2 regions of the Larkinella bovis genome follow, and region 1 is predicted to be linked to the other one. Evidence: riboswitches for the same ligand, from Rfam matches in the RefSeq annotation. Region 1 holds a riboswitch; the other holds the start of a gene.
The links. Region 1 has a riboswitch for cobalamin ahead of metE (5-methyltetrahydropteroyltriglutamate--homocysteine S-methyltransferase). Riboswitches for the same ligand answer to the same signal wherever they lie in the genome.
Positions count from the first base shown of each region.

Region 2: it holds a riboswitch for cobalamin, as region 1 does, so the genes downstream of both, ACFPMF_RS03030 (TonB-dependent receptor plug domain-containing protein) here and metE (5-methyltetrahydropteroyltriglutamate--homocysteine S-methyltransferase) in region 1, are expected to answer to the same signal.

Region 1 is NZ_JBHSMA010000002.1:804,217-816,425, forward strand. It holds gene ACFPMF_RS10505 (metallophosphoesterase family protein) at 86-586, shown strand; gene ACFPMF_RS10510 (glycosyltransferase family 4 protein) at 641-1,897, shown strand; gene ACFPMF_RS10515 (alpha/beta hydrolase) at 1,901-2,737, opposite strand; gene bioB (biotin synthase BioB) at 2,812-3,813, opposite strand; gene ACFPMF_RS10525 (hypothetical protein) at 3,908-5,188, opposite strand; gene ACFPMF_RS10530 (hypothetical protein) at 5,201-6,514, opposite strand; cobalamin riboswitch at 6,654-6,855, shown strand; gene metE (5-methyltetrahydropteroyltriglutamate--homocysteine S-methyltransferase) at 7,008-9,335, shown strand; gene ACFPMF_RS10540 (cysteine-rich CWC family protein) at 9,383-9,628, shown strand; gene ACFPMF_RS10545 (acyl-CoA thioesterase) at 9,649-10,035, shown strand; gene ACFPMF_RS10550 (pyrroloquinoline quinone-dependent dehydrogenase) at 10,378-12,209, opposite strand, start outside.
Region 2 is NZ_JBHSMA010000001.1:730,596-742,804, reverse strand. It holds gene ACFPMF_RS03070 (TonB-dependent receptor) at 1-1,323, shown strand, start outside; gene ACFPMF_RS03065 (HU domain-containing protein) at 1,345-2,445, shown strand; gene ACFPMF_RS03060 (hypothetical protein) at 2,610-3,545, shown strand; gene ACFPMF_RS03055 (bifunctional folylpolyglutamate synthase/dihydrofolate synthase) at 3,552-4,877, shown strand; gene trmB (tRNA (guanosine(46)-N7)-methyltransferase TrmB) at 4,895-5,539, shown strand; gene gap (type I glyceraldehyde-3-phosphate dehydrogenase) at 5,574-6,563, opposite strand; gene ACFPMF_RS03040 (2,3,4,5-tetrahydropyridine-2,6-dicarboxylate N-succinyltransferase) at 7,572-8,390, shown strand; gene ACFPMF_RS03035 (helix-turn-helix transcriptional regulator) at 8,549-8,959, shown strand; cobalamin riboswitch at 9,224-9,427, shown strand; gene ACFPMF_RS03030 (TonB-dependent receptor plug domain-containing protein) at 9,513-11,435, shown strand; gene ACFPMF_RS03025 (YncE family protein) at 11,432-12,209, shown strand, end outside.

The DNA.
Region 1 (12,209 bases):
TTACACCGAGTTAATCAGAGGTTATCAGGGAATCGCTGATTACCTTTGATTACCTCTGATTAACCCTGTGTAACAACTTCTGACCTTGACCCGCATCGGCTTACTTTCGGACACCCACGGTTTTCTGGACCCGACGATATTTACTCATTTTGCCCCGTGCGATGAAATCTGGCATGCGGGCGATATTGGTTCGCTGGAAATCGTCGATCAGTTACGGGCCTTTAAACCCCTGCGGGCGGTCCACGGCAACATCGATAATCACCTGATTAGCCGGGAATGCCCCGAACACCAACGGTTTGAGCTGGAAGGGCTTTCGGTCTGGATGACCCATATTACCGGCTCACCGCCCCGGTATAATCCTATTATTCGGCCGCAGTTGGTCCTTCATCCACCCCAGATCCTGGTCTGCGGGCACTCTCATATTTTAAAGGTTGTTCGGGATTCGAAAATGAATAACCTCTTGTATATCAATCCGGGAGCGGCCGGAAAACACGGTTTTCATGCCGTTCGGACCTGTTTGCGGTTTTCGCTGGATGCTGGTAAGGTCATGGATATGGAAGTGATCGAGTTGGGAGCCCGTTACTAGTTGCCAAAAAAAATACTATCTTGTCAACCGTTTCACCTGAATGAGTGGTCATTGATGAAAATTGCAGTTTGGCATAACCTGCGGAGCGGGGGAGGAAGCCGGGCGTTGCACCAGCATATCAAAGGGCTGGCCCAGCGCGGACATACCATTGAAGTATGGACCTCGTCGATCGCCGACAGTAAATTTCTGGACGTGGATCAGTACGTAGCCCAAACGCATATCCTACCCCTGTCGATGGACATTCGGATTCGCGAAGAATACAAGGATAAGGTCTGGGCGCTGCAATTCGAACCCGAAACCCGCATTCGGCGGATGCTTGATTTTTGCCGCCAATGTGCCGATCAGATCAACGCGGGCGGTTTTGATGTGCTGTTTGCCAACTCCTGTATTATTTTCTCGATGCCCTATATCGGGCGGTTTGTCAATATCCCGAAAGCCCTGTACCTCGGCGAACCCAACCGGACGCTTTTCGAATCATCGCCGGACCTGATCTGGGAAGGGCTGCCACCCGCCAACCGGAACTGGAAGAAGTCGGACTACCGGCACCAGTACTGGGACGACATTTTCCGGATTCGCCAGGCGCGGGTGCGGGTGCGCGAAGAAATCGAGAATTACCGCAACTACGATCGGGTCCTGGTCAATTCCTATTTCAGCAATGAAAATCTGCTGCGGGCCTACGGCGGAGCGGGCGAAGTGTGTTATCTGGGCATCGATTCCAGTCTGTTTCCGTTCCATAACCTGCCCCGCGAACCGTTTGTGATGGGGCTGGGAGCCTTTTTTCAGCATAAACGGCCGGATATGGCCATCGAATCACTGGCACTGGTTCCCGAAGCCATCCGTCCGAAACTCGTCTGGGTGGGCGATATGGGCGACAAAGCGTACGTAGAAAAGCTCCGAAAACTGAGCCAGGAGGCAAATGTCCAGTTCGAACCACGGGAGAAAATACCGCATCAGGAACTGGTCCGGCTGCTCAATACGGCTTCGTGCCTGCTCTATACCTCCACGCTGGAACCCTTCGGACTTGCTCCACTCGAAGCCAATGCCTGCGGTTTGCCGGTGGTAGCCGTGGCCGAAGGGGGCGTTCGGGAAACCGTCATCGACAATTATAACGGCTTGTTAGTCAATCGAAAACCGGCGGAAATGGCCCAGGCCGTCGAACGGGTTTTAACCGATCAGGCCCTGGCCGACCGGCTGTCGCGGAACGCCCGGCGGGTGGTGCAGGAACAGTGGACCTTCGAAAAATCCATCGACCGGATTGAAGACGCCCTGTGGCAGACCATTGGAAAAGAACGAAAGGTAGTCGTCCGGTAAGTCTTACCTGTTGGGGTTCAGGGTTTTAAACGCCCGGTAAATACTCTCGTGCAGAATTGTCAGGTGGTTTTCGTCCGGTAAGGGCGCAAAAATCACCTGCTGGTTTTTCTGGCCGGATTGCCGCAGAACGTCGGCTAGTTTTCGGGCGTCGTCTTCCATTTGCTTTCCTTCACTCCCGACCGAAATGTAAACCTGTCTCGGTGGGTCGGGCGACTGGCTTACGAACTGCGGAGCTTTCGCCAGCAACGATTCATTGTCCCACCACAAACTCGGGCTAACAATCAGATAGGTCGTAAACAGATCCGGTTTTTTGAGCAGAATTTCGGTGGCCAGTAAACCACCCAGCGATTGGCCGATCAGGGTTCTGGAGCCATTCGTGCGGTATTTTTTCTGAATAAAAGGCTGTAATTCCTTTTCCAGAAATGCCATGAACCGGGCCGAACCGCCCGTGGTGGGGTAATTGGCTTTGTCTTCTGCGATGGTGGTGGGAAAGGTAAAATCCCGTTTTCGATCCACATTGGCGATACCCACGACGATCGACTTCGGCAGGATCTGAATCATCTGACAAAACTGTACCAGTCCGACAATGTGCACAAAATCTTCGTTGGCCGAACCGTCGAGCAGGTAAATGACCGGATAGCGGGCGGTTTTGTTCTGCTGGTAATCGTCGGGTAAATAAAGGTTCAGAATCCGTTTTTCGCCCAGCCGTGTTGACGGAATTTCATCAATGATTCCGAGTATAAACGGTTTATCGGCGGTTTTCTGTGCCCAGACCGGGGACGCCCAGGGAAAACCGCTGGCGAGAAAACTGAACCAAAGGAACACGATCAGGGTCTTCATCGGCGCTAAAAAACGACGGCAAGCCGATGCCTGTCACCAACTTGCCGTACCTGAAAATTTGATTTGAAATTACCTTACAGCGGAATCTGCTCGAACACCACCGCCGGTTTTTCGGCATCCTTGAATGCCTTGCGCGGACGAATGTTCAGCGTCTGGAACAACTGCCGGTCCTGATCTTCTTCCGGATTCGGCGTCGTCAGCAATTTGTCACCGGCAAAAATGGAGTTGGCTCCGGCCAGGAAACACAGCGCCTGCTCCTCCACACTCATCCGAACCCGGCCCGCCGATAACCGCACCATCGCCTTCGGCATGATAATCCGGGCCGTGGCAATCATCCGCACCATCTCCCAGACCGACACCCGGGGCTGGTCCTCCAGGGGCGTTCCCTCCACCGGCACCAGCGCGTTGACCGGCACCGATTCGGGGTGTTCGGGCAGGTTGGCCAGCGTGTGCAGCATCCCGATCCGGTCCTGGTGCGATTCGCCCATGCCGATAATGCCGCCGGAACAAACCGAAATACCGGCCTGCCGAACGTTACCGAGCGTATCCAGCCGGTCGTCGTAGGTACGGGTCGAAATAATGTCGCCGTAGTATTCCTCGCTAGTGTCGAGGTTATGGTTATAGGCGTACAAACCGGCCTCTTTCAGCTTTTCGGCCTGGCTTTCGGTCAGCATTCCCAGTGTACAGCAAACTTCCATGCCCAGTTGGTTGACGCCTTTCACCATTTCCAGCACCTTGTCGAAATCGCGGTTGTCGCGCACTTCGCGCCAGGCGGCTCCCATGCAAAACCGGGTGCTGCCTGATTCTTTGGCCCGGTGAGCCGCCGTCAGAACCTCGCTAACCTCCATCAATTTGTGCACCTTCACGTTGGTGTGATACCGGGCGGCCTGCGGGCAATACGCACAGTCTTCGGGACAGCCTCCGGTTTTGACCGAGAGCAGCGTGCAAACCTGCACTTCCTGCGGGTCGTGGTGCTGGCGGTGAACAGTGGCCGCGCGGTAAATAAGATCCAGAACGGGGGAGTTATAAATGTCAGCGATTTCGGCGCGAGTCCAGTCAGTGCGAACGTCAGTCATATCAGTCGATCTATAGCGTAAATTCAGCGTAATAACGTCAAAGATAGGGCGCGAAGCAGATTGGCGCAAACACAAAACCGCATCCGCGCAAGTTTTACGGAACGGAATCCGTCCGTTGGGTTTGCCACGCAGCCGGTGCTTTGAGTTGTTTCTGCGCCTGTACGACCAGATACAGCAAATACCCCACAATGAAAATCTCCACGCTGTATTCGAGTAGGTAAACCGGCTGGCTCAGGATTTCGCCGGGCGTTTTGTAGTACGGCTGTCCGATTCGCCACCAGAGCGAGGGGTGAACGGAAGCCGCGATATTGAACAACAGGAGCCCGAAGATGGCTTTCGGGTTTCGGAAATCCACCATCTGAAAGACGAGCGGGAGCATGAATAAATAGGCATAATTGGCGATAGCGTTTTTCTGAACCACCGTCATGATGCTGAAGGTTGCGGTGTAGAACAGCGGAAAATACGTCCGGTAATCGTGTGGCCCGCGCAGCCTCAGCGCCTGAAAACCGACGAGCAGGCAGATCACCAGGCCCACGTACGTCCAGATCGGCCAGTTGGGATCGATGAACCCGGACGTCCAGGGGTGCAGCAGCGACGCCCAGTTGGGCGCTTTCAGGTATTGCCCCTCATCCATCGGTTGTTGAATAAACAGAAACCCGGTTTTGACATACAGAAAGATAAGCGCCGGAACACCCGGGGTGGCCAGCCCGGCCAGAAACCGGAGGGGCTGCCGGATCAGCAGGAAAAACGGAAGAATGATCAGGATAAAAACCGCCTTGGTCGACAGAATTCCGAGGGCCAGCCACAAACCGCAACGGTAGTCGCTGCCGTCGTCTTTCAGGGCCATGATGGCCAGCAGCGCAAAAATCCAGAGGGCCACGTCTTCCTGTCCGCTCAAAACCGCCATCACAAACGGCAACGGGAGAAGGTAGTACAGCAAGGCTCTGAGCAGCCGTTCTTCCCGGGAAAACCGGCTCTGGTAGGCCCGGCACGTCAGCCAGACCGCCAGCAGTTCCACCAGTGTCAGGAAGAGAACAAGGGCTTTGGTACTGTTCCACACCAACAGCGGAATGGCCATCCAGAAACCGTACAGCGGTGCATACGGGTTGTATACATCCCGGTAAGGAATGCCCGGCATCTTGGCGGAAACACCGATGGGGTAGTAATAGTTGGCGACGTCGGACTGGGGTAAAAAATTGAAAATGAGATAGATGGAAACAAAAGGGATAAGTCGCAGGAGTGTCCAGAAAATCAGGAGCCAGGGCCAGTTGTGCTGCGCCAGCAACGATTCGGCCGTCCGGCGGTTTCGCCAGCACAGAATAAATAAAAGGCTGAAGACGAAGGCTATCGCAGTTTTGGAATAAACGATGAACATAACGCCCCCGAATCAGGATAAGGAAGAACGGCCTGTTGACAACGTAGACGCATAGGAACGGCTGGTGGCCCGGTCCATCGTTTTGATATGGGTGAACGTCTTCCAGACCAGCGCCAGCAACAAACCTACTTCCACCACCTGCACGAGATAATCCAGTAGAGAGACACCGGAAGCAAAGACACTGTGCCAGTCGTCGTAATTTTTCATATCCAGGTAGATGACCCAGATAATCGGCTGAACAACCAGCAGGAAATTGAGCGCAATGAGTTGCAAGGCAAAGGACCGGTCACGAACCTGCAACAGTTCGAACAAGACCACGATCATGTAAATGTACAGGTAAAAACCGGGGGCGCTGGGTTGCAGCAGCATGAAAATGCCGAAGGTCAGGATGAAAAGCGAGGGGAAAAGCCGCTCGTAGCCCAGGTGTTTGTACCGAATGGCCGCAACGGAAGCCAGCGCCATCGTCATGAGCAGACTGATCGAATTCAACTGCGTCAGTGTCACCAGGTTGTAAATGCCGCTCAGGAAAGGGCGGGTCACGCTGACGATATTGGGCGTCATGTGGTAACCCGAGTGTTGCAGCGGCATCAGAAACGCGTCGCCCATCAGCAGGTACAGAATCACGATGGTAGGGATGCCGACCAGGGCCAGCCCCAGTACGTATTTGACTTTGTTGTCGACCAGAAAGAAAACCGGAATCAGAATCACGATAATCATGCTTTTGATGACGACCATCGACAGCCCCCAGATCACCCCAATCCACAGGCTGCCCTGCGTGCGTTTGGCGTAGGCAAACGTAATCAGCCCGACGCCCCAGAACCAGACGTCTTCTTCGCTGCTCAGGACCATCGCGACAAACGTCATCGGCAGCAGGAAATACAGAACCGCCATCAGCAGGGCGTCCGGATGTTTGGATTGGTAATACCGCCAGGTGGCCCAGACGATGGCCAGTTCGAAAATCGCCATGAAGGGAATCAGCACCCGGGCGTTGTTCCAGAGGTAGAGGGGCAAACTGATCAGGTAGCCAAAGAGCGGAGCGTGATAGGACAGAAAATCCCGGTAAACCATGCCACCGTTAAAGGCGCCCAGGGCTTTCTTATAGAAAAACTCGGTATCGCTGCGGGGGTCAAAATCCATGATCAGGTAAACGATAATGAACGGGATGATCCGCAGCGCGATGAAAGAACCCCACAACGCCAGCCCGGGCCGGGGATTGAATAGTTTTCGGAACGGTTCGGGGAAGCGGATCAGGAGCCAGCAGGCGAGGGAGAGGAGCAGCGAAATGGCTACCTTGACAATGGAAACACTATCCTCAAAAAATAGCATGTACGTGGTGGATGTTATAAGTTGAGGTAAAGTTCGTGAATACCGCTTTAGCTACCAAATTTACCGAATGCCTGCCGGACTCAAAAGACTTTTGCTTTTCCCACCGGTTTGCCGTTAGTTTGCACCGTTGTTCTTTGTTTTCCGTCAAATACGCTAACGGTTTCCTCAGGAGTGCTGGGGAATGAAAAAGGAATCGTGTGAGAATCACGAGCAGACGTTGCTACTGTCAGTGACCAACGAAAAGGGTTTGCCCTCGATGTCCATTGGTCCGCGAAAGCGGGCTGAGAAGGACGGCAGATACCGTCACAAGCCAGGAGACTTGCCTTAGCGAATTGATCAGGCCCACACGCATCCGGGTTCCATCAAACTTGACTTCCTCTTTTTCCGGCCTTTGGAAAGGCCGGGTGTGGTGGGTCATGGGGTTGGTTTTCGCTGCGTGCGGGTACAGGGAGTTCGGCAAAGAATTCTGTACCATTATTAACCAACTCACAAAATGGTCGCACACAATCTTGGCTATCCACGAATCGGTAGCTACCGCGAACTCAAAAAGGCCAGTGAATCATACTGGGCCGGAAAAATTTCTCATGATGACTTGCTGGAAGCCGGTCAGCGCATCCGACGCGACAATTGGCTCACCCAGCAACAAGCCGGAATCGAGTTGATTCCGTGCAACGATTTCTCGTTTTACGACCAGATGCTCGACTGGTCGCTGACGGTCGATGCCATTCCGGAGCGGTTTCGGCCGCTGGCGGAAACACTGCCTGCCACCGAACTGGATCTGTATTTTGCCATGGCGCGGGGCTACCAGAAAGATGGTCTGGACCTCATTGCGATGGAGATGACCAAGTGGTTCGACACCAACTACCACTACATCGTGCCGGAGTTTCGCAAAAATCAGTCGTTTTCGCTCCGCTCCGAAAAACTCTTCGCGGAATTTGACGAAGCCAAAGCCGTCCTGGGCGCAATCCCCAAACCGGTTTTGCCCGGGCCGGTTACCTACCTGCTGCTGGGCAAGGAAAAGGAAGCCGGTTTCCACCGGCTGGAGTTACTCGATCGGTTATTACCGGTATACGAACAGATTCTGAGCCGGTTGCAGAAGCAGGGTGCCGAATGGATTCAACTGGACGAACCGGGTCTGGTGTTGAATGCCGACGAACGCGAACAGGTGGCCTACGCGACGGCCTACCGGTTTTTGCGCGAGCGGTTTCCGAAGCTGAAGTTTCTGGTGGCGTCGTATTTCGAATGTTTCGGCGAAAATCTTCCGCTGGCAGTGCAATTGCCGGTGGATGCGCTACACATCGATCTGGTACGCTGCCCGAATCAACTGGACGACCTCCTGAAAACGGATTTTGTCCACCGCAAAACCGTGTTGTCGCTGGGCGTGGTCGATGGCCGAAATGTCTGGATCAACGACCTGAACCGTTCGCTGGGTCTTATTCAGAAAGCAACCGCTGCGCTGGGCGAAAACCGGGTGTGGGTCGCTCCCTCGTGTTCGCTGCTGCACACGCCCTGCGATCTGGATGCGGAAACGACCACCAGCGGTTTAACGCCCGGCATCAAACAATGGCTGGCGTTTGCCAAACAAAAACTGGCCGAGGTTATCAAACTAGTGACAATAGCGGCTCAGCCCACTAGCGATCAGGCGCAATCCTGGCTGTGCGAAAACGAAACCCGGCTGACCGCCCGCCGGCAATCGGCCTTGATCAATCGCCCGGAGGTTCAAAACCGGGTGCGCCAATTGACCGACAGGGATACATACCGAAATAGTGCTTTCGCCCAGCGTCAGGCGTTGCAACATCAGCGCCTGACGCTGCCGCTTTTTCCGACAACCACGATCGGTTCGTTTCCGCAAACGGAAGACGTTCGGATCAACCGGGCGAAGTTCAGAAAAGGGGAGAAGACGCTGGCGCAGTACGAAGCCTTTATTCAGAAAGAAACCGAAAAAGCCATTCGCTGGCAGGAAGGAATCGGGCTGGATGTGCTCGTTCACGGCGAATTTGAGCGTAACGACATGGTCGAATATTTCGGCGAACTGCTTGGCGGTTTTGCGTTCAGCCAGAACGGCTGGGTACAAAGCTACGGCTCGCGCTGTGTCAAACCACCCATTATTTACGGCGACATCTACCGGCCCAAAGCCATGACCGTTCGCTGGGCAGAGTATGCGCAATCGCTGACCCAAAAACCGGTGAAGGGCATGCTGACCGGCCCGGTGACGATTCTGCAATGGTCGTTCGTTCGCGATGACCAGTCGCGCCGGGATACCTGTCTACAAATTGCACTTGCCATTCGGGACGAAGTGGTTGATCTGGAAAAAGCCGGGATTGGCATCATTCAGATCGACGAACCGGCCCTTCGGGAAGGTCTGCCGCTGCGCCGTGAAAACCGGCCCGCGTACCTGGATTGGGCGGTAAAAGCGTTCCGGGTATCGGCCTCGGGCGTGCGCGACGAGACGCAGATTCACACCCACATGTGTTATTCGGAATTCAACGATATTATTCAGCCCATTGCTGACCTGGACGCCGACGTGATCACGATCGAGACCTCCCGTTCGCAGATGGAATTGCTGGATGCTTTTGGGCAATTCAATTATCCGAACGAAATTGGCCCCGGCGTCTACGACATTCACAGCCCGCGCGTGCCCACTTCTGCGGAAATGGTGGCCTTGTTGAACAAAGCCGCCGATGTGTTGCCGGTTCGGAACCTTTGGGTCAATCCCGACTGCGGTTTGAAAACCCGGCATTGGCTCGAGACCGAACAGGCGCTGAAAAACATGGTGCAGGCGGCCCAAACCGCCCGGCATCAGGTGGTTGAGAACGTATAAGTGGTCATTCCGGCCGGCTTCGGCTGGCCGGAATTTGTTATTGCGGTATGGAAACACAAGCTTCTAAACACGAAACCGTCGGTTGTCCGCGCTGCGGAGTGGTTTTTGAATGCAAGGTTGGCAGCATCAACCTCTGCCAGTGCGTGGCGGTTCCGCTGACCGACGAGCAGCGGAATTACGTCCGTTCGCAGTTCAGTACCTGCCTGTGTACCCGGTGTTTGCAGGAAATCCGAACGGAATACAACCGGAAAGAGCACGAAAAAAAGCTGGACACTTTCCGGAATGCCCATTGAAAGTCTCTTAACGTCAGCGCATGAATTCACTCGAAGAAAAGATCAAACAGGCCGAAACCCGCGTTTTCAAGGCGGTTTTTCCGAATACGACCAATCATTACGACACCCTGTTCGGCGGAACGGCCATGCAGTTCATGGACGAAATCGCGTTCATCACCGCCACCCGGTTTACCCGCAAACGGGTGGTAACGGTTTCGTCGGATACAATCAATTTCAACAAACCCATTCCGTCCGGATCCATCATCGAACTGGTGGGTAGCGTGGTGCATATTGGCAACACGAGTCTCAAAATTGACGTTGAAATTTACGTGGAAGAAATGTACCGCGACCACCGCGAGCGGGCCGTGCACGGGTCGTTTACTTTCGTCGCCATCGACGAGCACAAAAACCCGGTGAAGGTGCTCTGACTACCGCCCGGTGCCCGAACCTTTCCCTACACCAAAACCGTCCCTTCTTAAACCTGCAAAAACAAGCAGGCAGCAGAAAACCGGGCCAGCTACCCATTCGGTTTTCGGGATTTTCAGGAAGGTACTCCCGAAAAACAGAACACCCGGCCATTCCGATACAAATCGAAACAACCGGGCGTGTTCTAGCAGAACCTCATGACGCGAGCCGGTAACATCAGCGGTTCCCCTGGCGCTTCGTTATCATAGGTAGGTCGAGCCAAAGGCTTCTGTGACAGATATACGAACGAGCGGGTCAAATGGTTGCGTAAGGAGGGAAAATTTTTACCAAGGCCGTTAAAGCCCTCAGGGTAGTTCATACGCCACCACATAATCACCCAGTTTGGTGCCTAATTTACCGTGTCCCCCGGCGGAAATAACGACGTACTGTTTGCCCTTCACCTGGTAGGTCATGGGTGTGGCCTGCCCCCCGGCCGGCAGCGGTACTTCCCACTGCAAACTGCCGTCACCGGTTTTGAACGCCCGAAAATGACCATCGACCGAACCCGCCACGAAAACCAGTCCGCCCGCCGTGGCAATAGCCCCCCCGAGGTTCAGGGCGCCCCACTGCCGGGCTTGCGGATACTTCCCCGGATCGTACATGAAGCCCAGCGGGACCTCCCACGCCAGCGTCCCTTTTTTCAGATCGATGGCGGCCAGCGTTCCCCAGGGCGGGGGTGTCTGCATGCTGATTCCCTGTTCGTTTTTGGTAAACAGATAACTCCGTTTGAGCACATAGGGCGTTCCGGCCTGAAAACCGGTTTCCGACCGCAGCAATTCCTGGTCGTCTTTAACCGCCACCGCCAGTCCTTCGCGGGGCAGTAACCGGATCACCGCAGCAATTCGGTTGACATTGGCAATGAGAAAGCCCGACTCGGGATCGTAACACATCCCGCTCCAGTTCATGCCGCCGACGTTGCTCGGCGCGATGATCGACCCCTGCAAGGACGGTGGCGTAAAAATTCCGTTGTACTGCAGGCCCGAAATCCGCTTCTGGGCACTGGCTTTTTCTTCAGTCGTAGCACCCCAGGCTTCCACCTTGTGTAAGCCCAGCGCCGGGAGCGAAACCGGAAACGGTTGGGTCGGATACGCTTCTTCGCCCGGTACGTTTGAGGCCGGTACCCGACGCTCTTCTACCGGCAGCAACGGGACGCCGGTTTCGCGGTGGAGAATGAAAACGTGTCCCATTTTGGTGCCCACCGCCACCGCCGGAACCGGTTTTCCGTTTTGGTTGAACATGAACAACAGCGGCTGCGCGGCATTGTCATAATCCCACAAATCGTGGTGGACCGTCTGAAAACTCCAGACGACTTTGCCCGTAGATGCCCGGATGGCAACGATAGAACTGGCGTAGAGATTCTGGCCCAGGCGTTCACCGCCGTAGTAATCGGGACTGGGCGAGGTGGTGGGAATAAAAACCAGATCGCGTTCGGCGTCGGCCGACAGGACCGACCAGGCGTTGGCGGCCCCGGTTTGGGTGGCACTGGAACCTTTCCAGGTGTTGGCCCCCGGATCTTTTTCGGAACGCGGAATCGGGTCCCAACTCCAGCGCAGTTTTCCGGTCAGGGCATCGTATGCCCGAACGACGCCCCGATCGTAATTGAACCGCTGGTTGTCGCCCATCGACGACCCGACCACGACGGTGTTGCCGATGATGGCGGGCGGGGACGTCACGCTGATGTTACCGACGCCCTGCCGCAGATCGACCATGCCCGCTTTTCCGAAGGAAGCAATCGGTTGGCCGGTTTTGGCATCCAGGGCAATCAGCCGGCCGTCGAGCGTGGGAACAAAAACCCGTTTGGGCGTATTGGCGTTGGTTTTATCGGTGGGAGCGGGCCAGATGGAAACACCCCGCGAGGTAACTTCCGACAAATCCTGCCGGAGATAGACCTCGGGATTATAGTCCCACTTTTTTGTGCCGGTGGCGGCATCGATGGCAAAAACCCGGGTCGTCGGAGTGGTGAAAAAAAGCGTGCCATCGACCATCAGCGGAGTGGCTTCGAAGGCGGCTTTTTCGGCGGCATCGGTGCCCTTGTAGTGTTCGAGTTCGCCGGTGCGAAACGTCCAGGCAACGCGCAGTTGTTTAACGTTTTCGGCGTTGATTTGCTTCAGGGGCGAAAATCGCATGCCACCGGCGT
Region 2 (12,209 bases), on a different contig from region 1:
TATGGTTCGTTTTACGGGGAAGCGTTCGGCAGCGGACAGGTGATGGAAAACATCAGTGTCGACGGATCATTCAAACATCTGTCATCGTCGATGGGGCCGGTGGATGGCAAGAATTCCGCGACGAGCGAAAACCGGATCAAACTGAATGGTTATTACCAGACCGATGCGATCAAACTGACGGCCAACCTGGGGTACGACCGGGAAGCGTTTTATTTTTACGGCTATCGTCGTCCGCAGGAAATCGACCGGCAAACGATCCGACAGGTCCTGAAAACGTCACAGTTCAGTATCGGCATTGAGAATGTAGATCCGGACAAAAATATTGACTACTCGCTGAAAACCGGTATTACCAACCTTTCGGATCACTACGAAGCCACCGAACTGGACTGGGGAACCAACCTGAAGGGCTCGGTAGGCATCTCCGATAACTTTGTGGCGCTCTTTGCCGCCGATGCTTTCATCACGCAGCGGACGGATGGCCCGGTCGATAACCGGAATTTGTTCCGGGTGAAGCCCACCTTTAAATATTCTAATTCCCTGCTGACGGCAACCTTCGGGGTTAACGCTGTTAACGAATCCGATAAGCGGCTGTCCATCAACCGGACGCGGGCTTTTCCGGTTATTGACATTGATGTGGTTCCGGCTGGGAATATTCACTTTTTTACGGGCGTAGATGGCGACATTAACCGGAATACCCTGCGGAGTTTACTGAGCGAAAACCGCTGGCTGGCGCCGAAAGTGGTGTTGGCCAATACCGAAAAAACCTGGGATATCTACGGCGGAAGCAAGGGCGAACTCGGTGGGGGTATTTCCTACGAAGGCAAGGTGTCGTACGCCCGTTACCGGAACTTCTACGGCTTTAACAATACCTGGCCGGATACGGCGCAGTTCTTCGCCGTCTACGACGGAAACCGGACGCACGTGCTAACGGTTTCGGGGCAGGTGGGCTATACGTACAAAGAAATTTTCCGCTCGACCCTGCGGGCCGACTTTTACGACTACACCCTGAGCCGGATGGAAGAAGCCTGGCACCGGCCAACCGTGTCGGGTTCGTGGTCCAACTCGTTTATCGTTGATAAAAAATTATTTATCACGATGGATTTGTACCATTATCAGGGCATGAAGGGCAAAAACTTTGTTACCAATCAGATTGTCACCCTGAAACCGATCTGGGATTTGAACCTGAAAATTGACTATTTCTTAGGAAAACAGGTTTCAGCTTTTGTTTCGTTAAATAACATTATAGGCGGTAATTATCAGCGGTATTTGTATTATCCGCAACAAGGGCTTAACTTTCTCGGAGGATTGTCGTACAGCTTCTGATACGCCTAAACCACAAAGCCCATGGTTCTTGTCCCGGATTACCTGAAAAAACTGCTGTTCCAGTACGATTGCATCGTTGTTCCCGAGTTGGGAGGGTTCATTTTACATTACATTCCGGCCACGTTTGTGGAAAGTACCGGGCTGTATATGCCGCCCCGCAAGAAAATTGCGTTCAACGAGGCCCTCAAACTGGACGACGGTTTGCTGATCAATTACCTGATGCTGCACGAAAGCTGTACGCGGGACGAAGCGTACCAGGCCATCCGGCAGTTTGTGGAAGGATTGAAGCAGGACATGCGGCAACAGCGAATCGTTACGATAGAAGGCCTGGGGTTATTCTCGGAAAATGAGGAAGGTAAGCTTCAGTTCGATCCCGAAATCCGGCACAACTTTCAGGGCGAATCGTACGGTTTTCAGCCCGTCGAAGCCCGGTTGCTCCAGGCAGTATCGGAAGAAGACGTAAAACCGGCACCGGTTGTCAAACTCCCGAACGAATCGCCGATTGCGGTGGAAGCGGAGGAAATTCCGGCCAAAATCCTGCCCATTCCGACGGAAACTTCGTACGGCCGGCGGCAGTATCTGGCCTGGGCCGCGGCCGTTCTGCTGATTTGCTCCCTCGGTTTTCTGACCGTGGGCCAATCGCCTTCGCTATCCCTGAGCAGCCTGAATCCGTTCCAGTCGTTTATGCCGGAAAAATCGGATCGGCTACCGGAAGCGGTAAAAACGGAAACAGTAACATCCGTCGAGCCGGTGGCTATTCCGGAATCGAAACCCGAGGTGGTAACGGAGCCTATGCCGGTGATTGATCCGGTCGTTACAACGGAAGCCGAAACGGTAAAACCGCCCGTAGTTGAAGCGGTAGCGGTTGATGCCAAAAAAGCCGAGGTTTATTACGTGGCGATTGCGGGGAGTTTTTCGAATAAAACCAATGCCCGCCGGCTGATGCGGAAGTTGCGGAAAAACGGTTTTGAAACCGCTTATGTGCTCCCGCAGTCGAAAACGAACGAACTGGTTAAAGTGGCGGCCGTTGGGTCGCCGGATAAACACGAAATTCTGGCGTCACTCGAAGTCGTTAGTAAATTGTCGGGTGCCCGGGCCTGGGTTCATAAAATCGGACAATGAGGGTGGTGATGTGAGTGATTTGCGGATAGAACTGTTGAAAAGGCAGCCTTTGGGTTGCCTTTTTGCGTTGATGAACCGAAGTATTCCGGAAATCGTTTTATTTTTGCCCGTGTTGGACAATACCGTCCACCGGTTATTCCGTTAATGGGCTAAACACTGTTTCCATGAATCGCCTTACGCTGGACAATGAGAATGAATACCGGGTAACGGCTTTTGCCGGGTCGTTCGCTATTTGTGCCCTCTTGTTTTTTCTGCTGCTGTACATTCGGCTCTGGCAGTCGGTGCCTGATCCTCCGCCGATTCAGCTGGTGGAAGTGAACTTTGGAACGGATTTGATCGGCAGCGGTTCGATACAGACGTATAACAAAGCCAGTGATTCGAAGAATACGGAGGACGTGAAAAAGGAGGAGGAGAAGCCGAATCCGAAAATCACGACCACGCCCCGGGTGGAAAAAACGCCCACGGCACCCGTTCCGAAAATTGAAAATGCCAAGCCGAGTAAGGTGATTACCGAAAAACCGGATATCGCCAGCAAGATTGAAAGCCCGGTGACGGTGCCGGAAAAGGCAGAACCCAAAAAAGTGGAAGCCACCACGCCAAAACCGACGCCCGCTCCGCCCAAAGCCGAGCCGGTTGCTGAGCCCAAAAAGGTGGATGCCAATGCATTATACAAGAAATCGAACTCAGGTGGATCGAACGGAACCGTCGGCAAAGCTTCGGGCGTAGGAGGGAACAACAACGGAGATGATGCGTCGGGCGTTGGCGATAAAGGAAATCCCGATGGCAATATCAATGCGAAACAATTCTACGGGACTCCCGGCGGCACCGGTTCGGGCGTTTCCCTGAACATGGCGGGCTGGCGACTGTCGAGTACCCGCATTGCGCAGGATAATTCGGGGGAAAGCGGCAAAATCGTTTTCGAAATCAAGGTGGATGACAAGGGGGATGTTACCTTCGTGCGGGTCAAAGAAACGCGCCTGAGCCCGACGGTTACGGAATTCTACAAACAACAGGTGTATAAATTGCAACTGGTTCCCAAAGGCTCGTCGGCTCCGCCGATTTCAACCGGTACGTACACCATCAATATTCGATCAAATTAGTACCGAATGACGTATTCGGAAGCGATTGCTTATTTATACGCGCAATTACCGGTTTTTCACCGCGTAGGAGCGAAGGCCCTCAAACCGGGTCTGGATAATATTCTTCAACTCTGTGCGTATCTCGGAAATCCGCACGAAAAATTCCGGAGCATTCACGTTGGCGGCACCAACGGTAAAGGCAGCTCGTCGCATCTGCTGGCGGCTGTCCTGCAGTCGGCCGGTTTTAAAACCGGGTTGTATACATCACCCCATCTGAAAAACTTTACCGAGCGAATCCGGATCGACGGCCTGCCGATGCCCGAAGCGGAGGTGGCCGCGTTCGTGTTCCAGCACCGGGCGTTTATCGAGGATTTAAAGCCTTCTTTCTTTGAAGTGACCGTTGGGATGGCTTTTGACTATTTCGCGCGTCAGAACGTCGATATGGCCGTTATCGAGGTTGGTTTGGGGGGGCGTCTGGATTCGACGAACATCATTACCCCGCTGGTCTCCCTAATTACGAACATTGGCTGGGATCATAGCGATATTCTGGGCGACAGTCTTCAAAAAATTGCAGCCGAAAAAGCCGGCATTATCAAACCCGGTGTGCCGGTGGTGATCAGCGAATACGATCCGGAAACGTATCCTGTTTTTGAAAACCGCGCCCGGGCATGCGGAAGTGCCCTGCTGGTGGGCGCGGAGCGGTATGCCATTACCGACCTTGGCATCGATGCCGAGGGGCGTCATTTCGTTCTGGAGCCCCGGCTTGGCGGTGAGGGTCCCCTGTCGTTGGAATTGCTGGGAACCTATCAATTGAAAAATGTAGCCGGTGTGGCCACTGTTCTGGAGGTACTGGCTACCCCGAATTTTGGTCTGGACCCGGTTTTTGCGGCAGAGGTTAAGGAAAAACTCGCCGATTCGGTGGTTCGGACCGGTTTTGCCCAGGTGGTTAAATTGACGGGGTTGAAAGGCCGCTGGCAGATTCTGCAGCGAAATCCGACGGTTATCTGCGATACGGGGCATAATGAACCCGGTATTCGGAGCGTATTTGAATCGCTGCAAACGGTTTCGTACCGGACGCTGCACCTGGTGATCGGGTTTGTGAAAGACAAGGACCTGTCGCACGTCCTCGGGTTGTTTCCTAAGGATGCGCAGTATTATTTTTGTGAGCCGGATATTCCGAGGGCACTCGATGCCCAATCGCTGGCGGAGGAATGTAAAGCCTACGGTTTGGTGGGAGAGGTCTTCCGGGATGTCAATCAGGCGTTGAAAACAGCCCTGGATCGGGCCGATCCGGGGGATTGTATTTTAGTGACCGGCAGTACCTACGTGGTTGCCGAATTAAATCAGTTGTAAAAGTGAGCAGAAATAAATTGGCTCGTTTTGAGCACAATCGACTCAGTTCAAATGTGTTAGAGCCGGGTAAAGAAATTTTCGATACCATTAAAGGCAATTGGCGCGGGCACTATTTCCAGAATGAAAACCCGATTGTGATTGAGGTCGGATGCGGGCGGGGTGAATATACCGTTGGGTTGGCCGAGCACTATCCCCATCTGAACTTTATCGGAATTGACCGGAAAGGCGACCGGATCGCGCAGGGGAGTCAGCGGGCGCTGGCGGCTGGTCTCACGAATGTGGCCTTTTTGCGGACGGATGTGTTTCGGCTGCTGGATTTCTTCGGGAAGAAGGAAGTCAATGAACTCTGGATCACCTTCCCGGACCCCCAACCGCGGATTAGCCAGAGCAAAAACCGCCTGACGGATCCGCGCTTTCTGGAATTGTACCGGGAAATTCTGGTTGAGGACGGGGTGCTACACCTCAAAACCGACCATGACGATTTCTTCGATTTTAGTTTGAAGACGTTACCCGCTAACGGTTTTCAGGATTTAGTGGCTACGCGGGATTTATACGCGTCGGCCATGAACAACCTTCACCTGGGTATAAAGACAAAATACGAAGAAATCTTCTACAGGAAAGGCTTTTCCATAAAATACTTAAAATGCAAAAAGGCGGGATGATTTCCCGCCTTTTTTTGCGCCTTATCCTGTAATATTACAATTTTGCAATCAGGTCAGCGATGCGGCTGGAGTAGCCAAACTCATTATCGTACCAGCCGACGATTTTCGCCAGGGTGCCATTGGCGGAAGTCAGCTTCGAGTCAAAAATGCAGGAGCTGGTGTTCCCGACGATATCGGTTGAAACGATTTCATCCTCGCAGTATTCCAGAATGCCTTTCAGCGGACCTTCGGCCGCGGCTTTCATGGCTGCGTTGATTTCATCCTTCGTGGCTTCGCGCTTGAGAATGACCGTCAAATCCGTTACCGACCCATCCGGAATGGGGACGCGAAGCGCATAACCGTCGAGCTTGCCTTTTAGTTGTGGCAACACCAAACCAACAGCTTTAGCAGCACCCGTCGACGTCGGAACGATTGACAAAGCCGCAGCCCGGGCCCGACGCAGGTCGGAGTGGGGGGCATCCTGCAGGTTTTGGTCGGCGGTATAAGCGTGTACGGTTGTCATATACCCTTTTTCAATCCCAAATACATCGTCGAGAACCTTTGCCATCGGAGCAAGGCAGTTCGTCGTACAGGAGGCATTGGAGAGAATGGTTTCGGTGCCCGTCAGGGTATCTTCGTTTACGCCCAGCACAACCGTCGGAATGTTGCCTTTAGCAGGAGCCGAGATAACCACTTTTTTCGCTCCGGCGGTCAGGTGCTGGCCAGCGCCCGCTTCGTCAACGAACCGGCCCGTCGATTCCAGGACAATATCAACGCCCAGGGCAGCCCAGGGCAACGCTTTGGGATCGCGTTCGGCGTATGCGTGGATACGAACACCGTTGATGGTTAAACTTTCGCTGTCAGAGGTGATATCGCCCTGGAATTTACCATGAACGGAGTCATATTTCAATAAATGCGCGAGCGTTGCATTATCTGTTAAGTCATTAATGGCAACGATTTCAACATTTTCTTTTTCAAGGAGTCTTCGGAAAGACAGGCGGCCAATCCGGCCAAACCCATTGATAGCGACTTTAATTTTGCTCATTTTATGTTTTTATTAGTTAGCATGAACGCTGCAAAGATAGTATTCCAAATCGAAACGTATTCGGGAATGGGGAAATTGTTGACAAGCCAGGGTAGGAGAAGGCAATAAAGCCGGTGAATACGGGAGTGCTCAGTAAGCCTGGCGAACCGCTATCACTACCATTAGTATTTAGCTAACATGATGGGGGGGGTACTAAAATACATAGATAGATTTAGTTAATTTAATTAGTAAAATACTAAATTATGGGTAGTAAATTACTAATTTCAATAGTATATCATTTACGTTTTATTAGCTGCTTTTAGTATTTGTTCATTAAGTCGCTCCCTACCATTTCGTATTCTTCCAGGAAATCAGTATTTTTATCAGTGTATTCTATTACCAACCCAGCGGCTCACAAAAGCTCTTCCAAACACTTGAAATTTATCCATCATCGCAATCTTTGTAAACTCACTCATATCTTATCCGTTAAAGCTGACAGCGATGGGCCGAATACGCGACGATATGCGTTTTATAATCGTTTCCTGATGGTTTGTACCGTAGCCATTTTTCCAAGCATCCGATCGGCATCAGGGTTAAAGTTTGTCCCTTCCGGAACGACCCCCAACCCCAGTTACCAAATTTTCTTTTCAGCAACAATGTCCTATACCAAATCATTTTTTTTCGACACTACCTGTATGCACTGGCGGAAAGCGCTGATGCACCTGGTTTCTGGAATAATTATTTCTACCAGACGTAATTTATGAACACCCTCAGGATCCGAAACGATATATTTTATTTATATTATATTTATGAGATTATATACCGCTCTTTGTCCCTACAGCCACTGCTGATTAGCGGCATCGACGTCAAAAAGGCCAGCTATTTTTTGGGCAGTTCCATTAGAGAGAATTAGGTCAATTAATAGTGATAATCAAATAAGAATTTTTTTTATAAAACTATATAAATTCCTATCAATGAGATATTTATATAAAGTAAAATAAATAAATAGTACCGTTAATTTCTTGTATTATGGAGTGTCAAACAATTATTGAGAATTGCTGGTCAGATCGAAGCTTGCTAAGTGATCCGACCGTTATCCAGGCCATCAAATCAATCATCGATGACTTGGATGGCGGCCGGATCCGGGTCGCCGAGCCAGCCGCTGCAGGGGAGAAGTGGACAGTCAATGAATGGGTCAAAAAAGCCATTCTGCTGTACTTTGTTTCGCAGTCGATGCAAACCGAGGAAGTCGGGATTTTTGAATACCACGACAAAATTCCGCTGAAGAAAAATTACAAAAGCAGGGGAGTGCGGGTAGTACCACCGGCAGTTGCACGCTACGGCTCTTTCATTGCACCGGGTGTTATCCTGATGCCTTCCTATGTCAACGTGGGTGCGTATGTAGATGAGCGTACCATGGTCGATACCTGGGCCACGGTTGGCAGCTGCGCACAGATCGGAAAGGACGTTCACCTGAGTGGGGGAGTAGGCATTGGCGGGGTGCTGGAACCGCCCCAGGCTTCCCCGGTTATTGTCGAAGATGGTGCGTTTATTGGTTCACGGTGTATCGTGGTGGAAGGGGCTCATATCGGAAAACGAGCAGTGCTGGGTGCTGGTGTTACCATTACCGGAAGTTCAAAAGTAATCGATGTAACGGGTTCTTCGCCCGTCGAGCACCGGGGGTTTGTCCCTGCTAATTCCGTGGTAATTCCCGGCAGCATTGCTAAAGAGTTTGCGGCCGGTACGTTTCAGGTTCCCTGCGCCCTCATCATTGGCCAGCGAAAAGAATCAACGGATTTGAAGACGTCTCTTAATGATGCATTACGCGAGAATAATGTAACCGTTTAACGTTTCCGTCTAATCCACAATTTACAAAGGCCAATTTTACATCTGTAATCTTGGCCTTTTCTTTTGTTCACATAAGTTAATTTATACAATTTACAAATCGCAATTAATTAGTTTGTTTATTCTTGTAAACTATTTAATTTTGTAAAAAATTATTGATTATGAATGTAAATGACAAAATTAAACAGTTTCTGAAGGACCGTAATTTAACCCCTTCATACTTCGCGGACGAAATTGGCGTTCAGCGCTCTAGCATTTCCCACATTCTCTCGGGGCGTAACCGGCCCAGCTTCGACATTATTCAGAAAATCATTCGGCGTTTCCCCGAGTTGGGGTATGACTGGATTCTGGAGGATGAATCTCAACCGTTTACAACGGTGAATCCCCGTACACCAGAAACCGCCCAGCCAATCACCCGGAAACCGGCCCAGCAACCCGAAATCCTGGCCGAAAAACCACTCCAGGGTTCGGCCGTACAATCGGCTGTAGCAAAAAATAAAGAAGAAAAAACCATAGAGCGAATTCTCATCTTCTATACCGATGGTACGTTCCGGGAGTATTCTCCGGCCTGAAAGCCGGTATCTTTCTACGCCACCGACCTTCTTACGGTTTCTGAAACGGAACGCATCCGCGTACCAAATTGATCGCTCACAGCTTATTTCCTTTCCGGGCAGCCACTACCGCTGGCGGTTGTCCGGAAAAGACGGCTCGCCCGAAAAAGGTTCTATAAAATAGAAATACGAGTTTTCGATATACCAATTCTACGTCACACGCCCCAAAATCGTCGGCCGGAAATCCAATGTGTCTCTTCCCGTTGGACAATCCGGGAGAACCTATTACCTTTACACCCGGAAGGTGCCGCCTGAGTCTCTGACTCGGTGATGGCTTAATAGGGAAACCGGTGCAAAACCGGTGCTGTCCCCGCAACTGTAAATCCGTAGCAACCAATTTCCTCTTCATGCCACTGTCCTCAAATACCAGGACGGGAAGGCCGAAATCGGTGGATGAGCCAGGAGACCTGCCTTACCAATTTCCTGATCGCTGCATTTCTTTCGGGTGAAAAGAAACCGGTGAATAGTCTCACTACGAAATACGAGTGGGCCAACCTTTTTTCTGATCTGATCGATGATACGGTGTAAAGACGGGATTTTCCTGTCCTTCCTGATTGGTTCGTTTTCAATGGGGTATGGACAAACCAGCGGTCCTGACCAGACGTTGCCAGCGGTAACGGTCCGGGGCACTACGCCCGAACGGTTTTCGGCCGGCCTGAAAATCCAGCCGGTCGATTCACTGACCCTGCAACAATTCCGGTTTCAGACCCTAACTGACGTTCTGACGTACACCACACCCATTGCATTTAAAGTCTACGGGGCCGGTCAGGCGACCAGCGCATCGTTTCGGGGCACCTCGGCGAATCATACTGCGGTCCTCTGGAACGGCATCAACATCAACCAGCCCTCCCTCGGCCAGACTGATTTCTCCACCTTGCCCGTCGCCGGTTTTGACCGTTTGGCCGTTCAGTACGGCTCCTCCGCAAGTGCCGTTGGCTCCGACGCCGTCGGAGGCAGTATCCTCCTGGTGGGAAATCCCCAGTGGCAACAACCCGGACTGACGGTTTCGGTTGGGCAACAGCTCGGCAGTTTCCGGAATTTTGGCACCCAGACCGGACTCCGGTATGTAACGCCCCTCCGAAACAACTGGCAACTCGCTGGCAAAACCTTTTTGTATGTCACCCCGCTCAACAACGACTATCCCTACCGCGAACGGGGTCATTATTTTGTCGAGCAGTCGACTACCAGGCAGAAAGGATTCATTCAGGATCTGTATTTCAAAAACCGGAAAAACCAGCAAATTTCGGCCAATATCTGGCTATCAGACAACGATCTGATCATTACACCACTTGATACGGTGGTTCGGGAGCAAACCCGAACCCAGGCGTACCGGTTTTTGAGCACTTACGAATCCGACCAACTAACGATTCGGCTCGGGTTCTTCCGGGATAAACTGGATTATGCCCGGGGCAATTTCAGGAATCCCAGTCGTTCTGAAACCGATCGACTAATCAGTCGAATTGAGAAAGAATGGGATTTTGGGGTGCGCACCGGCACGCTGAGTTTTCGGGTGGGGGCAGAGTGGTCGCACTACTGGATGCGGGTCGATGGGTATACCCGGCCGCTCATGGAGGAAAACCGGGCGGACTTTTACGCCCTGCTGCGCCTTCAACTCGCCCGCTGGTTACTCTCCGCCAACCTTCGGCAGGCGTTTGTCAGTCGCTTCGATCCGCCCATAACGCCCTCGGTGGGTGCCGAGTATACGGTCACTCAAACGACAAAAAGCAAACTAACGGCCAAAGGATCCGTTGGGCGCAGCTACCGCGTCCCGACACTGAACGAGCGGTACTGGAAAGACCTGGGAAATCCGAACCTGCGACCCGAAGACGGTTTTAATCTGGAAGCGGGTGTTTCGGGGCGCTGGGAACCCGACCCCGCCATTCGGCTAACCTCCGAAGCAACGGTTTTCCGAAACCGGATCGACAACTGGTCTTACTGGAATCCGGAGTATGGATACCGCGTTGAAAACCTTCAGCTCGTGATTGCCCGCGGACTCGAATGGGCCGGAACCCTGCAGTATACAACCTCCGGCTGGCAAACGGGCCTCACCCTTGGTTACGCCCTCACGCGCTCGAGCCAGCAAAAAGCCTATAATGTATACGCCCAGGATATAATCGGTAAGCAACTTGTTTACGTTCCCGTACATACGGGGCGCCTTTCGGCTTACCTCGCCCGGGGCAAAAGCCGGTTGACGGTTCTGTCGCAGATCAACTCCCGGCGCTATATAACATTTGATAATAGTCAGTATCTGCGGGGATTCGTCGTCACGACTATACTGCTCGAAACCCAGGTCAAATTCGGTCCGGTCGAATCCCGTTTGCAGGGGCAGGTTAACAACCTGTTTGATACGGTCTACTTAAACGTCAAGCGAAACGCCATGCCGGGACGCCATTTTGCTCTTCAATTAATCTGTAATCTGAATACCCCAAAACAATGAAAAAAACAAAAACCGCATCAGGGGTTCGCCTGAAACTGGCCCTGGGACTTCTGGTAGCGCTGAACTGGTCCTGTGATTCCGAAAAAAATGAGCCTTCGCCCGTTGTTCCTTTCGGCACATCGGGGGTTCTTGTTCTCAATTCCGGGAATTTCTCCGATAATAACGGGACAATCACGTATTATCCCTCAACGGGTTCGCCATTTTCCTACGATTTCTTCAACCGGGTCAACCAGCGTTCGCTGACCGGTAGCGTGCAGGGCTACACCGAATCCGACGGCAAGGGCATCATCCTGGTCGATAATACGACGGGCGGACAGGATAAGGTTGAAATTGTAGATGCGAACACGTTTAAGTCACTGGCGACCCTTAAATCACCGGACATCGAAAATCCACGCTCGGCAGTGCGGGTCGGAGCCAACAAAGTCTACGTAAGCTGCTGGGATGTATCCGGTGACTTTTCCAATGGAACGTTTTACAAAGATCCGGGCTACGTGGCGGTTGTCGATTTAACCACAAATAAAGTCACCAAAAAAATCCCGGCGGTGAAAGGAGTGGAGACCCTGCTGCTGGTTGGCACCGAGGTATTCGCCGGTTCGAGCGGAGACGCAACCCGGCTGACCGTCATCGACACGGCTACGGATCAGGTAAAAACCGGCATCGAAGTAGGGGCCAACCCGAATCCGGTAGCTTTCGATGCGAACGGGAAGCTCTGGGTACTTTCGGGCCATGAGCTGGTGCGCATCAATCCCCAAAGTAAAACGGTTGAAAACCGCC